2 linked regions of the Thiorhodovibrio frisius genome follow. The protein of the gene in region 1 interacts with the protein of each later gene in a pairwise test. Links are inferred from orthologs where the notes say so. Each region holds a gene or a part of one and is shown on either strand. Other genes may lie near its edges.

The links. Proteins that work in one complex are often made in the same cells at the same time.
Region 2: the proteins of bioB (region 1) and Thiofri_RS11900 interact in binary tests that used the Escherichia coli proteins (3 or more experiments, as listed by UniProt). The link is inferred for Thiorhodovibrio frisius from one-to-one orthologs.

Annotation. Positions count from the first base shown.
Region 1 is NZ_CP121471.1:4,070,943-4,078,815, reverse strand. What follows is about bases 2,170-5,010. They hold bioB (biotin synthase BioB), read right to left. Parts: upstream 4,180-5,010; coding sequence 3,160-4,179; downstream 2,170-3,159. Other genes in these bases: Thiofri_RS18490 (ComF family protein), read left to right, coding at 4,192-5,010; Thiofri_RS18500 (aminotransferase class I/II-fold pyridoxal phosphate-dependent enzyme), read right to left, coding at 2,170-3,163. In the rest of the region: bioD (dethiobiotin synthase), read right to left, coding at 1-53; malonyl-ACP O-methyltransferase BioC, read right to left, coding at 61-942; pimeloyl-ACP methyl ester esterase BioH, read right to left, coding at 972-1,724; more of Thiofri_RS18500, read right to left, coding at 1,721-2,169; more of Thiofri_RS18490, read left to right, coding at 5,011-5,040; dapB (4-hydroxy-tetrahydrodipicolinate reductase), read right to left, coding at 5,055-5,879; Thiofri_RS18480 (alpha/beta fold hydrolase), read right to left, coding at 5,962-6,843; pyk (pyruvate kinase), read right to left, coding at 6,830-7,873. UniProt on the Escherichia coli protein: Catalyzes the conversion of dethiobiotin (DTB) to biotin by the insertion of a sulfur atom into dethiobiotin via a radical-based mechanism.
Region 2 is NZ_CP121471.1:2,564,266-2,568,305, reverse strand. Bases 1,041-4,040 are described here. They hold Thiofri_RS11900 (class II glutamine amidotransferase), read right to left. Parts: upstream 2,976-4,040; coding sequence 2,106-2,975; downstream 1,041-2,105. Other genes in these bases: ribD (bifunctional diaminohydroxyphosphoribosylaminopyrimidine deaminase/5-amino-6-(5-phosphoribosylamino)uracil reductase RibD), read right to left, coding at 2,968-4,040; Thiofri_RS11905 (TusE/DsrC/DsvC family sulfur relay protein), read left to right, coding at 1,805-2,101; Thiofri_RS11910 (hypothetical protein), read left to right, coding at 1,212-1,544. In the rest of the region: Thiofri_RS11915 (ATP-binding protein), read left to right, coding at 1-668.

The DNA of each region.
Region 1 (7,873 bases):
AGGGTCTTGCCCGCGCCGGTGTCTGTGCCGGTGATGAAAAGGCCTCTGCTCATCGAGCTGTTATCCAGACATGGGGCGGCGCCCAATGGCGCTGACTGGGATGGCGACGCCCTGGTCGGTCAGCTGCTGCGCGGGCACTTTCTCTGCTGCCATCCATGCCTGTCCGTAGATCACCTCCCAGGTCGAGGGTAGGCGACCATCCTGGCGTTGCCGCTCGTAGGCGGCGGTCATGCGGCGCAGTCGCTCGCGGCCGGTCAGTCCGCGCTGGCGGCTGTGTAAGCGGTTTTGGGTGCCGAGAGATTTCATGTCGGCCATCAGGTCGGTGACCTCTGAATAGGTCAGGGTCAGACGTTCGCAGTCCATCACGGGGTCGGCAAAGCGCGTGCGCACTAGCATGTCGCCGATGTCGTGCATGTCCATGAAAGGGACGACATGCTCGCCGCCGTCGGCCTCGGCCCAGGCGCGGCGCAGTTCGATCAGGGTGTCCGGGCCGAAGGTGGTGAACATCAGCAGCCCCTTTGGCCGCAGGACGCGGTAAAGCTCGCTGAAGCAGGCGCTGAGGTCGTTCGACCATTGCAGGGTCGCGTTGGAGAACACCAAATCGACGGAGTTGTCCGCCAACGGCAGCCGGTCGATGTCGGCGCACAGGGCGCGCGGGCGGTTGCGCCAGTGGCCGCAGCGTCGGGCGCGCGTGAGCATGCCGGTGGCAAAATCCAGGCCGATGACGCGGGCGTTGCGATAGCGTCGGCACAAGTCATTGAGTGCCAGGCCGGTGCCGCAGCCGAGATCCAACACAGTGGCGGGTTGTAGACGCACATAGTCCAGGCGCTCGAGCAGACGCGCGCCGACTTCTCGCTGTAACAGGGCGGCGGCGTCATAGCTGCTTGCCGCGCGTTCAAAGGAGCGGCGCGCGGCGCTCTTATCGATGGCGCCGGTTGACATCTTCGTCTGCTGTTGGCTGGGTGGCACGCTCAACTGACCACCTCGGAAAGAAAACCATGGATCAGCTCACTCACGGCCTGGGCATGCGACAGAAAGGGCGCATGCCCGGCGCCTTGCAGGCACTCGACCTGCGCCTGCGGATGCAGGATGGTGATGCGCTTGGCCACGGCGGCTGGCACCAGGGTGTCGCGCTCGCCAAACAACCAGAGCGTGGGTTGGCGGATGTCTGGCAGCGGGCCGCGGAGGTCTTCATCTCGCAGCAAGTCTAGCCCGATGCCCAGCGCCTCGGGCTGGGCGACGGGCGCGGTTTTGAGCGCCAGGCGGAGCTGCTTGAGCAATTTTGGCGCCTCATCGCTGCCGCGCACCTGCAAAGTGAGAAAGCGCTGAAGCGTAGCGTTCGTATCCTCGAGCAGGGTGCTGTGAAACTGTGCCAGCGTCTCCTCCGGCATGGCGACTTGCCAGTCAACGGCCCGGGTGAAACGCGGCGTGCTGCTAATTAGAATCAATGCCTTGACCCGCTTGGATGCTTGGCGTGCGGCCTGGAGCGCAACCAGACCGCCAAGTGACCAGCCAAGCCAGATCGCCTGCTCGGGCGCCTGCGCAAGACAGGCATCGGCCCAATCGGGCAGCCTGGTCCAGTCGGGTTGCCAGGGAGCACCGGCATGGCCGGGCAGGGCGAGCGCACAGCGCTCGCGCCCGGCGGCCAGGCTGTCTGGTAAGCTGGACCAGATGGCCGGGTTCATGCCCCAGCCATGCAATAAAACGAGCGGGTCAGGGCTCATGTGGCTGGTGCTCCCTGCTTGGGGTGATCAGTGCTTGGGTGATCGGTTGTCGGTAGTGCTGCCAGTGCTTCAAGTAGCCGGTCGATATCCTCAATCCGGTGGCTGGCCGAGAAACTGATGCGCAGCCGGGCGTGGCCTTGCGGGACGGTCGGCGGTCGAATGGCGGGCACCAGCAACCCCCGCGCCTCAAGCCGGCGGCTCCAGTCGAGCGCGCGCGCGGAGGAACCTGCCAACAGCGGCTGAATGGGCGTGATCGAAGGCATCAGCGGCAGGCCAAGCTCGGCAGCGCCCTGACGGAAGTAACGCACCAGTTGGCCGAGATGGTCCCGACGCCAGGGCTCGGCCTGCATCAGCTCAAGTGATGTTAAGCTGGCTGCCGCGACCGCAGGCGGCAGGGCGGTGGTGTAGATGTAGCTGCGCGCGCGCTGAATCAGGGTTTCAATCAGTGCGTCGCTGCCGGCGACAAAGGCCCCGAAGGTGCCGAAGGCTTTGCCCAGGGTGCCAACCAGAATGGGGACTTGCTGCTCGCCAAGCGTATATACCGAACCCCTTTGAGATTTCGGCTCGTTCTGGGCCGGGTGACGGCCACGGGGGACGCCGTGAATACCTCCCTCTAGGCTTCCCGGCGGCGTCCTGCCGCCGAGACCCCCGTGGCCGTCACCCGACCCAAAACCGACAACCAGTTTGCGATTGGTATCGTTCGCATCCCGCGCGGATGTGGCCTGCGCCTCGATTTCTGCCAGGGTGCCGCGCCCATCCGCTCCGATCACACCCAGACCATGGGCGTCATCGATCAGCAGCCAGGCATCTGCCTGTTTTGCCGCTCGGGCCAGCTCGGGCACGGGCGCCAGGTCGCCGTCCATGCTAAAGACGCCGTCGCTTATTATCATGGCCGTGGCTTTGTCACTCCGGGCGCTGGCTAGCAGGCGCTGGAGATCGGCCGGGTCCGCATGGCGATAGCGGCGTGGACGCGCGCCACTCAAGCGCGCGCCGTCGATCAGCGAGGCATGATTGAGCCGGTCGCACAGAATCTGCTCGCCGCGCCCTGCCAGTGCGCTGATCACCCCAAGGTTGGCCATATAGCCTGTGGAAAAGAGCAGCGCCCGCGGTCTTTGGGTGAAGTCGGCCAGGGCTTCCTCAAGCTGGTGATGGTAGCGGCTATGGCCATTGATCAGATGGGATGCGCCGCTGCCGACGCCGAACTCGCCAGCGGCGCGGGTAAAGGTTTCGATCACCCGCGCATCGGCGGCCAGGCCGAGGTAGTCGTTGCTGCAAAAGGTCAGCAGAGTGCGCCCCTCGACCTCCATCAGCGGAGCCTGGGGGCTTTCGCACAGCCGTCGGCGCCGATAGAGTTGGCGGTCGGCGAGTTCCGCAAGTTGCGAGCCGAGCGCGCGAGCCCGATGGGAGGGCTCCGGGTCGGCAGGGATTGCGGCAGTCATTTAAAGCAGCCGCCGGGCTCGTTGCGCCCCTCGTGCGGCATGGCTTCAAACGCAAGGCCCAGGCGCTCAAAGAGGGCGAGATCGCGGTTGGCGCCGGTGTTCTCGGTTGTCAGCAGGCGCTCGCCATAGAAGATGGAGTTGGCGCCAGCCAGGTAGCACAGAGCCTGGAGTTCGTCGCTCATGGTCGCACGTCCGGCGGATAGTCGCACATAGGAGGCCGGCATCATGATTCGTGCGGCTGCAACGGTGCGGACGAATTCAAAGGGGTCCAGCGCGGGCGCGTCTGCTAGTGGCGTGCCCTCGACCTTGACCAGCAGGTTGATGGGCACGGATTCCGGATGCGCCGGCAGATTGGCAAGCTGGCACAGTAGCCCGGCACGATCAGCGCGCGCTTCGCCCATGCCGAGAATACCGCCGCTACAGGTCTTGAGACCGACGGCGCGGATATGCTCCAGGGTGTCGAGCCGTTCCTGATAGGTGCGGGTGCTGATTACTTGCCCGTAAAATTCGGGCGAGGTGTCCAGGTTGTGGTTGTAGTAATCCAGCCCAACGTCTTTCAGCCGTTGTGCCTGGGCGAGGGTCAGCATGCCTAGGGTGACGCAGGTTTCAAGCCCGAGATCATGCGCCGCCGCGATCATGGCCATGACCTGCTCAAGATGGCTGTCGCTTGGGTTGCGCCAGGCTGCCCCCATGCAAAAGCGGGTGGCGCCGGTGGCCTTTGCCGCGCGCGCGGCCTCGGTGACCTCATCAAGCGACAGCAGGCGCTCGCGCTCAAGCCCGGTGTCATGTTTGGCGCTCTGGGAGCAGTAGCCGCAGTCCTCCGGGCAGGCACCGGTTTTGATGCTGAGCAGGGTGCTGACCTGCACCCGATTGGGCTCGAAATGCTGGCGATGGGCCTGCTGGGCGGCGAACAGCAGATCATTTAAGGGCTGACTCAGCAGGGCTTCGGCATCCTGCTGCGACCAGTCATGGCGCAAGTCTGTCGGGTGCGAATCTGGGGCGAGATCCAATGGCATGGTGGAAATTCCGTGAATAGGCGCCCGGAGCAGGGTGCGGAGAAAGGGCCGCGCCTCGGGGCAAAAGCAGACAAGCTTAAGGCCATTGCCGAGGCTGTCAACCATGATGGCCTTCGGCGGTTGACAGCGGCCCGGCGACTGGCTCAGCGATTGAGCAGGCAACTGCTGCGATTGGCGTTTGAGAGCGCTTATCCGCCGACTTGCGTGCTCTGTGGCGCTGCGGGTTTTGGCGAGCTGGATCTGTGCCTGGGGTGTCTGGCGGACCTGCCGGATGTTGCGCCAAGTTGCGAGCGCTGTGCGCTGCCGCTCCCGGCTGGTACGCCAGATGGCATTGTCTGCGGAAAGTGTCAGCGCCAGCCGCCGGCCTATGATCGATGCATTGCGCTCTTTCGCTATCAGGGTGCGGTGGCTCGGCTGGTTGGCGATTTTAAATTTCGCCAGCGGCTGCACCTGGGGCGACTGTTCGGTCAACTCCTGGCTGAGGCGGCACGCTGGCAACCCGATGCATCATTGCCGGACCTGTTGGTGCCGGTTCCGCTGCATCCTTCACGGCTGCGCCAGCGCGGTTACAACCAGTCGCTGGAAGTAGCGCGGGTCGCAGGCCGCGCGCTGGGGATTGACGCAGACCGCAGCGGGGTCGAGCGGGTGGTCGCGACGCCGCCGCAGCTCACGCTTGCGCGCGAAGAGCGCCAAAGCAACGTGCGCAACGCCTTTCGCGTGCGACGGCCATTGATGGCGCGCCATGTCGCCATTATCGACGATGTGGTCACCACCGGCGCCACGGTTGGAGAGCTGGCGCGGGTGCTGCGCCAGGCAGGCGCCGAGCGTGTCGATGTTTGGGCGGTTGCGCGCACGCCCTGATTAATGTCTGACGCTCAGCCAGAAGCTCGCTCGCGCAAACCGAGCACATCCTGCATGTCGAACAGGCCGCGCTCGCGTTCGCTGATCCAGAGCGCGGCGCGGGCGGCCCCGCGGGCAAAGGTCATGCGGCTGCTGGCCTTGTGGGTGATTTCGATGCGCTCGCCTTCGGTTGCGAACCAGACGCTGTGCTCGCCGACGACATCGCCCGCGCGGACGGTGGCAAAGCCGATGGTCTGGCTGTCGCGCGCGCCGGTGTGTCCTTCGCGCCCGTAGACGGCGACTTCTTCGAGATTTCTCCCCAGAGTGTTGGCGATGACCTCGCCCATGCGCAGGGCGGTGCCGGAGGGGGCGTCGACCTTGTGGCGGTGGTGCGCCTCGATGATTTCGATGTCGGCGTCCTCGCCCATGACTTGGGCGGTGAGTTCCAGCAGCTTGAGCGACAAATTGACGCCGATGCTCATGTTGGGGGCCACCACCAGGGCGATGTCAAGGCTGGCCTCGCTCAGGGTTTCGCGCTGATCGGGTGTCAGTCCGGTGGTGCCTATGACCATGCGGCAGCCGGCATCACGACACAGCTGCAGATGGTGCATGGTGGCTTTGGGGGAGGTGAAGTCGATCAGCACGTCGAAATCGGCCAGGACTTCATCCAGGTCGGGTCGAATGGGCGCGCCAACCGGGCCGATGCCGGCGACTTCTCCGGCATCGACGCCGATCAGGCCGCTGCCGGCCAGCTCGGTGGCGGCGCCGACGCACAGCCCCTGAGTGTCATGCACCGCCTGGATCAGGGTGCGTCCCATGCGACCGCCTGCTCCGGCGACGGCCACGCGAATATCGGTCATAAAATGCTCCTGCGCCTGTCATGGCAGGCGGGGTTAGTTGGGTTCAATTCAGGCGCATTCTGACCCCAAGGGGTGCAGGCGATCAATCATCCGCGATCAGGCCACGCAGTATTCGCTCGCCAAAATGAATCGGCAGCGAGAAATGCCCCTGATCAGGGAGGGTGGTGAGATTGGCACCGGACAGATGGTCGCGATACCAGCGGGCGTGAGCCGGAGGGACAGTGGCGTCGGCCTCGCCGTGCCAAATGCTGATGGGCGCATGGATGGCGTCGCAAGGGATGCGCCAGTCGTGGGTGTAGAGATGCAGATCGCGTCGGGCTCCGCGCGCGCCCCGGGCCATGGCATCGCCGATGGTGCTGTTCAAGATGGCTTGATTGTCGCCCGCGGACAATGCGGTCAGATCCTTGGACGGGAGGTTCAGGGTGCGCACGTGCTCAACCAGCCCGGGCCAGCGCGCGAGCAGCCAGGGGGTTGGTCCGCCATAGAGCCGCTGGGCCAGCCAGGGCGAGCGTTTGGCCAGGGCCAGGCTGGAGCGGGCCGGTCGATGCATGGCGGCGAGTACCTCTTGCAGGTACACCGGACCGAGTGGGCAGACCAGGATGCGCGCGCTGAGCCGTTCGGGCAGTCGCCAGGCGCAGGCAAGGGCATAGGGACCGCCGCCGGAGAGGCCGAGCAGGGCGAAGCGTTCGATGCCCAGATGATCGGCCAGTGCGGCAAGATCGGTTGGCCAGTCGCGCAGTTCAAGGCCCGGCTGGTCATCGGAGCCGCCGTAGCCGGGTCGATCCGGGGCGATCAGGCGCAGGCCGAGCGCTGTTGCTGGCTGGTGCAGCAGCGCGGCTTCGCGCCCGGAACTGGGGAATCCGTGGCAGTAAAACACCGGGCGGCCGTCGGGCTGACCGAACTCGTGCCAGGCAATGCGCCGGCCATCGGCGTTGCGGAAGGATAAGACGTTACTGGCAGGCATGGGCGGTAGCTCGGTCGAGTTCGATCAGCTCCAGGCGATGGTTGCCGCAGGGATGCTCATCCGATGGGCCCTGGGTCAGCAATACCAGGCCATCGAGGATGCCCATGTCGCGCAGCCAGGCGCGCACGAACTCGCCCCACTCGGCGCGATCCTCGCGCACATCAATCGGCTGGATACCGTAGGAGAATTCCAGCGCCTGGGCGGTAGCGGGCAGGGGGCTGAAGGCGACAATCCAATGCGGCAGACGGAAGCGGGCGATGTTGCGCGCGGTGTTGCCGTTGCGGGTTGGGGTGATGATGACCTGGGGCGCGCTGCGTTCGGCGGTGTGATAAACGCTGCGCGCAATCAAATCCACCGCGCGCAGGCTGCCGTCGCTGCCGTAGGCGCCCAGTGCTGCGGCTAGGGCGCGGTTGTCGCGTTCGGGCTCGGTGGCGGCGGCGATGCCTGCGAGCATGGCGACGGATTCAACCGGGAAGCGGCCCATGGCCGATTCGGCCGAGAGCATGACGCAGTCGGTGCCGCCAAGGATGGCATTGGCTACATCTGTGGCCTCGGCGCGCGTCGGGCGGCGGAACAGCACCATGGATTCAAGCATCTGGGTGGCGGTGATGACCGGTTTACCGCGCATATTGGCGATCTCGGTGATGCGCCTTTGGGCGACGGCGATGTTCTCGATGGGGATTTCCACGCCCAGATCGCCGCGTGCCACCATGATGCCGTCGCTGGCCTCCAGAATGGATTCCAGTTTGTCGAGGGCATCGGCGCGTTCGATCTTGGCGATGAGAAAGGGCTGGTAGTTGAGTTCAGCCGCCGCTGCGCGCACTGCTTGCATATCCTCGGCGTTGGCGACGAAGGATTGGCTGATGGCATCCACGCCCTGCTCGGCGGCAAAGCGCAGCCAGTCGTGGTCTTCCTCGGTGAATGCGCTGATGCCAAGATCAATGCCGGGCAGGTTGAGCCCTTTGCGCGAGCGCAACTCACCGCCTGCGCGCACATTGCAGACCACTTCGGTCGGGCTGACCTCCACCAC
Region 2 (4,040 bases), 1.5 Mb from region 1 along the record:
TACGCGAGGAGCGAGTGCGGCGGGTGATCGAGCCGATGCTGGCCGGCACCACACCGGGCGTGATTCCGGAAGACGACCGCCAGTATCTGATTGATCTGGGACTCTTGCGGCGCGAGGGGTCGGGGGGCCTGGTGATCGCCAATCCGATCTACCGCGAGGTCCTGCCGCGCGCCCTGGCCAGCGGTCCCCAGGATTCGCTGCCCCAGATTGCTCCGACCTGGCTCGACCCCGACGGCCGCCTCAACCCCGAGCGCCTGCTCGACGCCTTTCTGAGCTTCTGGCGCCAGCATGGCGAACCACTGTTCAACAGCGCGCCCTATCACGAAATTGCCCCGCATCTGGTGCTGATGGCCTTTCTACAACGGGTGGTCAACGGCGGCGGGACCTTGGAGCGCGAATATGCCATCGGCGCCGGACGCATGGACCTGTGCCTGCGTTATGGGGCGCTCACGCTGGGAATGGAACTCAAGGTGTGGCGCGACGGCAAGCCCGATCCGCTGCCCGAGGGATTGGATCAGCTCGAGGGGTATCTGTCCGGTCTGGGTCTCGACAGCGGCTGGCTGGTGATCTTCGACCGCCGCACCGGGCAGCCACCGCTGGCCGAGCGGACCGCCAGCACAGCGGCCAGCAGCGCCCAGGGACGGCGGATTCGGGTGGTGCGGGCCTGAGCGATCTGCCCCTCTCTGCGAGTAGATCCCATCGCTCTGAATGCTTTGCGGCCCTCGCCGCGAGCGGATTGGCCAGGGCGTCACGGACCTGGTCCAGGGTCACGGAGCGGGAGGGGTCGCGCAGATAGGCCAGTCTCGCATCGCCCGCTACAACAAACGGCCGCTGGAAATCCGCTGTACTGCGCCACTGCGGGGTAGGAATTAAAGAGGTCTGGATGGAATTGTTTTCCAGACTGTAAATCAACGCGCAATCAATCGCCTAACGATGGCCTTCAGTCCGGCCGCTCGCTACGCGCGCGGCGGCTGAGGCTGGCATTAGTAGATAGCGTCAAATCCCTGTTCATTGCACAAGGCCGAGGTGGACGGGTTGTCGAATTTTAAGGTTTCCGCCGATTTTTGGCTGAATCTTCAGGTTCGATGGGATCTTGTCAGAGCGCAAACCGCTGAGGCAGAAGAGCTGGCCTTGAGTGAGGATTTTTATCCGCTGAAAAAATGGCCTAAAGTTATCTCACAATGGTAGGACTTAGTAACCGGGGAATTCTGATGCGCGTTAGCGAAACTATTGCCGGACTGGTCGCGCTAGGCGTGGCCTTCACCTCTGTCACAAATGCATCACCGCACAGCAGGAACAATAACATGCTGATTGAAAAGGCACAGGAGGGGTACCGACTGTCAGTTGAAATACCCTACAAGTTCAACGATCAGGTGACCTTTGCATCCAAGTACAATGGTTCCGGGAGCGGCATAATCGTTGCGATTGATATCGCGTTTGACGGAAGCATCGCTTACACGATCGAAATGCCTGATAGAACATGGCAGGCTGGCATCGCTGCAGAGGAAATAAAACTTATCAGACCGGCGCCTAACAATCCCTGATCGATTCAAGAAGCTACGGTTGTCTCTGCTGTCCTGCCGCGTGATGCACCGAAAGCACTGTACGCCGAGCAAATCAAGCCAGCCAAAGAAAGCGCGCCGAGTTCCGCGTGGCGCTTGGGAGTCAGGGCTGGATATGCGCCGGCTCTGCCTCCACTGTCTCTTGGTGTCGCCGACTCGGCTTTGCGCGTTGATCGAAAAAGGCGCAGCGGGGTTCGCGCGAGGCTTGGATTTCTCAGTGAAAAATGTTCAGGAGCTTTCTCATGACTATCAGCGTTGCCCTTGATAATGAGGGATTTTTGGTCAATCGTGACGATTGGAGCGAGGAAGTGGCGCAAGAGCTTGCCACCACAGATGATTTTGAGATGAACGATCAGGTGATGGGCTTCATCCGCGAGGCGCGGGCGATGTACGAGAACGATGGCGTGGTGCCGCCGATTCGCATCTTTGCCAAGAAGCAAAGCGTCTCGACCAAAGAGCTGTACAACATCTTCAAGAAAGGCCCGATGAAGCTGATCTGCAAGTGGGGCGGTCTGCCGAAGCCGACCGGCTGCGTTTGATGCCCTACCCTGCCGCCGGCCTCGGCTGCGAGGGCGCGCGGCTACTGACGTCCTCGGGTGTGCTCCAGCGGCCTTCGATGTCGTAGCAGCGGCCAGCGCGCAGGGCGATCAGGTCGCCCTCGCCGAGCGGTTCCCAGAGCTCATCGGTGAGCGGTACGCTGGCGATCAGTGCCACGTCCTGGCGCACGGTTTGCAGGCGTACGCCGGCATCCTTGAGTTCGGGCGCCGATTCCCAGCAGGAGCGTTGCAGCAGGTAGAGCCCCGGCGGGCGCATGGCGCCGTCAGGCTGGGTGCGGCGGTGGGCGTGGATGAAGAGCGCGTCGGCATCGGCGTAGATGAAGTTGGCGGGGCCGAGCTTGCGCATTTCGCGGCTAAAGTCGGCAATCACGGCCAGCCTCTGCTCCAGCGGTGGTGGCTCGTCGCGGTCTTCCCACAGCGGGGCCAGGTGCTCCATCAGCATACAGAATGCGCGCTCGGAGTCGGAATCGCCGATAGGGCGGAAGCGTGTGTTGCTCGGCGCGGGCTGCTCCAGCAGTTGCGGGAAATCGCCATTGTGCGCAAACACATGACTGCGACCGCCCAGTTCGCGCACGAATGGCTGGGTGTTTTGCAATGAGCGGGCGCCGAAGGTGGCCTGGCGCAGGTGCGAGACGGCCATGCAGGTGCGCACGCCCTGCACATCTGCAAAGCGCAGTAGCAGGCTTTCGCATGCCGGACGTGGTTCGCGCAGCAGCAGGCAGTCGCGTTGCTCGTAGCAAGCCAGCCCCCAGCCGTCTTTGTGGGGCCCCTCGGCACCGCCGTGGCGCGCCAGGCGCCCGAGCGACAGTCCAAGCGTCGCCGGCACTCGGCTGGACATGGCAAAGAGTTCACACATGGGCGCCCTTCCCCGCACCCCGTTTCACACTGGGCACTGGCCGGTTTGTGCCTGCACCTTCCTGCGGTCGAAAACGCAAACGCAGGTCATCGCCAATCTGACGCACCTCCAGCAGCTCCAGGCCGACGCGCTGCTCCATGCGCTCAAGTCCCGGCAGGTGAAAGAGCCCGCGCGCCGCATCGCCCATCAGGTGCGTGGCCAGGTAGACCCAGAGTTCATCGATCCAGCCGCCGCGCAGGGCCGCACCGGCCAGTTGCGGGCCCGCTTCGATCAGTACCTCATTGCAGTCGCGCCGCCCGAGTTCCCGCAGCGCCCAGCCGAGGTCGATTTGTCCGCTGCCGGATGGAATTGACGTCAGCACTTCGGCGCCGGCGGCTTCAAGCAGGTTCCATTGCCGATGCTCGGGCGTGACGGCGGTCATCACCAGGGTACGCCCAGGCAATCCGAGCAGGCGCGCGTCCTCAGGCAGGCGCAACTGAGTGTCGAGCACCACCCGCAGCGGCTGACGCACTGCTGATCTGGCTGCAGGCGCTTGCCCGGTCTGGGGATCGATGCGCACATTGAGCGAGGGATCATCGGACAAAACAGTGCCAATGCCGGTGAGGATGGCCGATGAGCGCGCGCGCAGGCGTTGCACATCGGCGCGCGCGGCATCCGAGGTGATCCAGCGGCTCTCACCGCTGGCCATGGCGGTACGCCCGTCCAGGCTCATGGCCAGTTTGCACCGCACCCAGGGCAGGCCCGTGCGCATGCGGCGGATAAAGCCCGGGTTGAGCGCCTCGGCCTCGGTTTGCATCAGACCCGCCTCGACAGCGATGCCGGCCGCGCGCAGCTGCTCGAGCCCCTGGCCGGCCACGCGTGGATTGGGGTCTTGCATGGCAGCGACTACCCGCGCCACCCCGGCATTGATCAGCGCCTCAGTGCACGGGGGCGTGCGCCCCTGATGACAGCAGGGTTCGAGGGTGACATAGGCTGTGGCGCCGCGCGCCTGCTCGCCGGCTTGGCGCAGTGCCAGCGGCTCGGCGTGGGGCTCGCCGGTACGCTGGTGCCATGCGTCGGCGATGA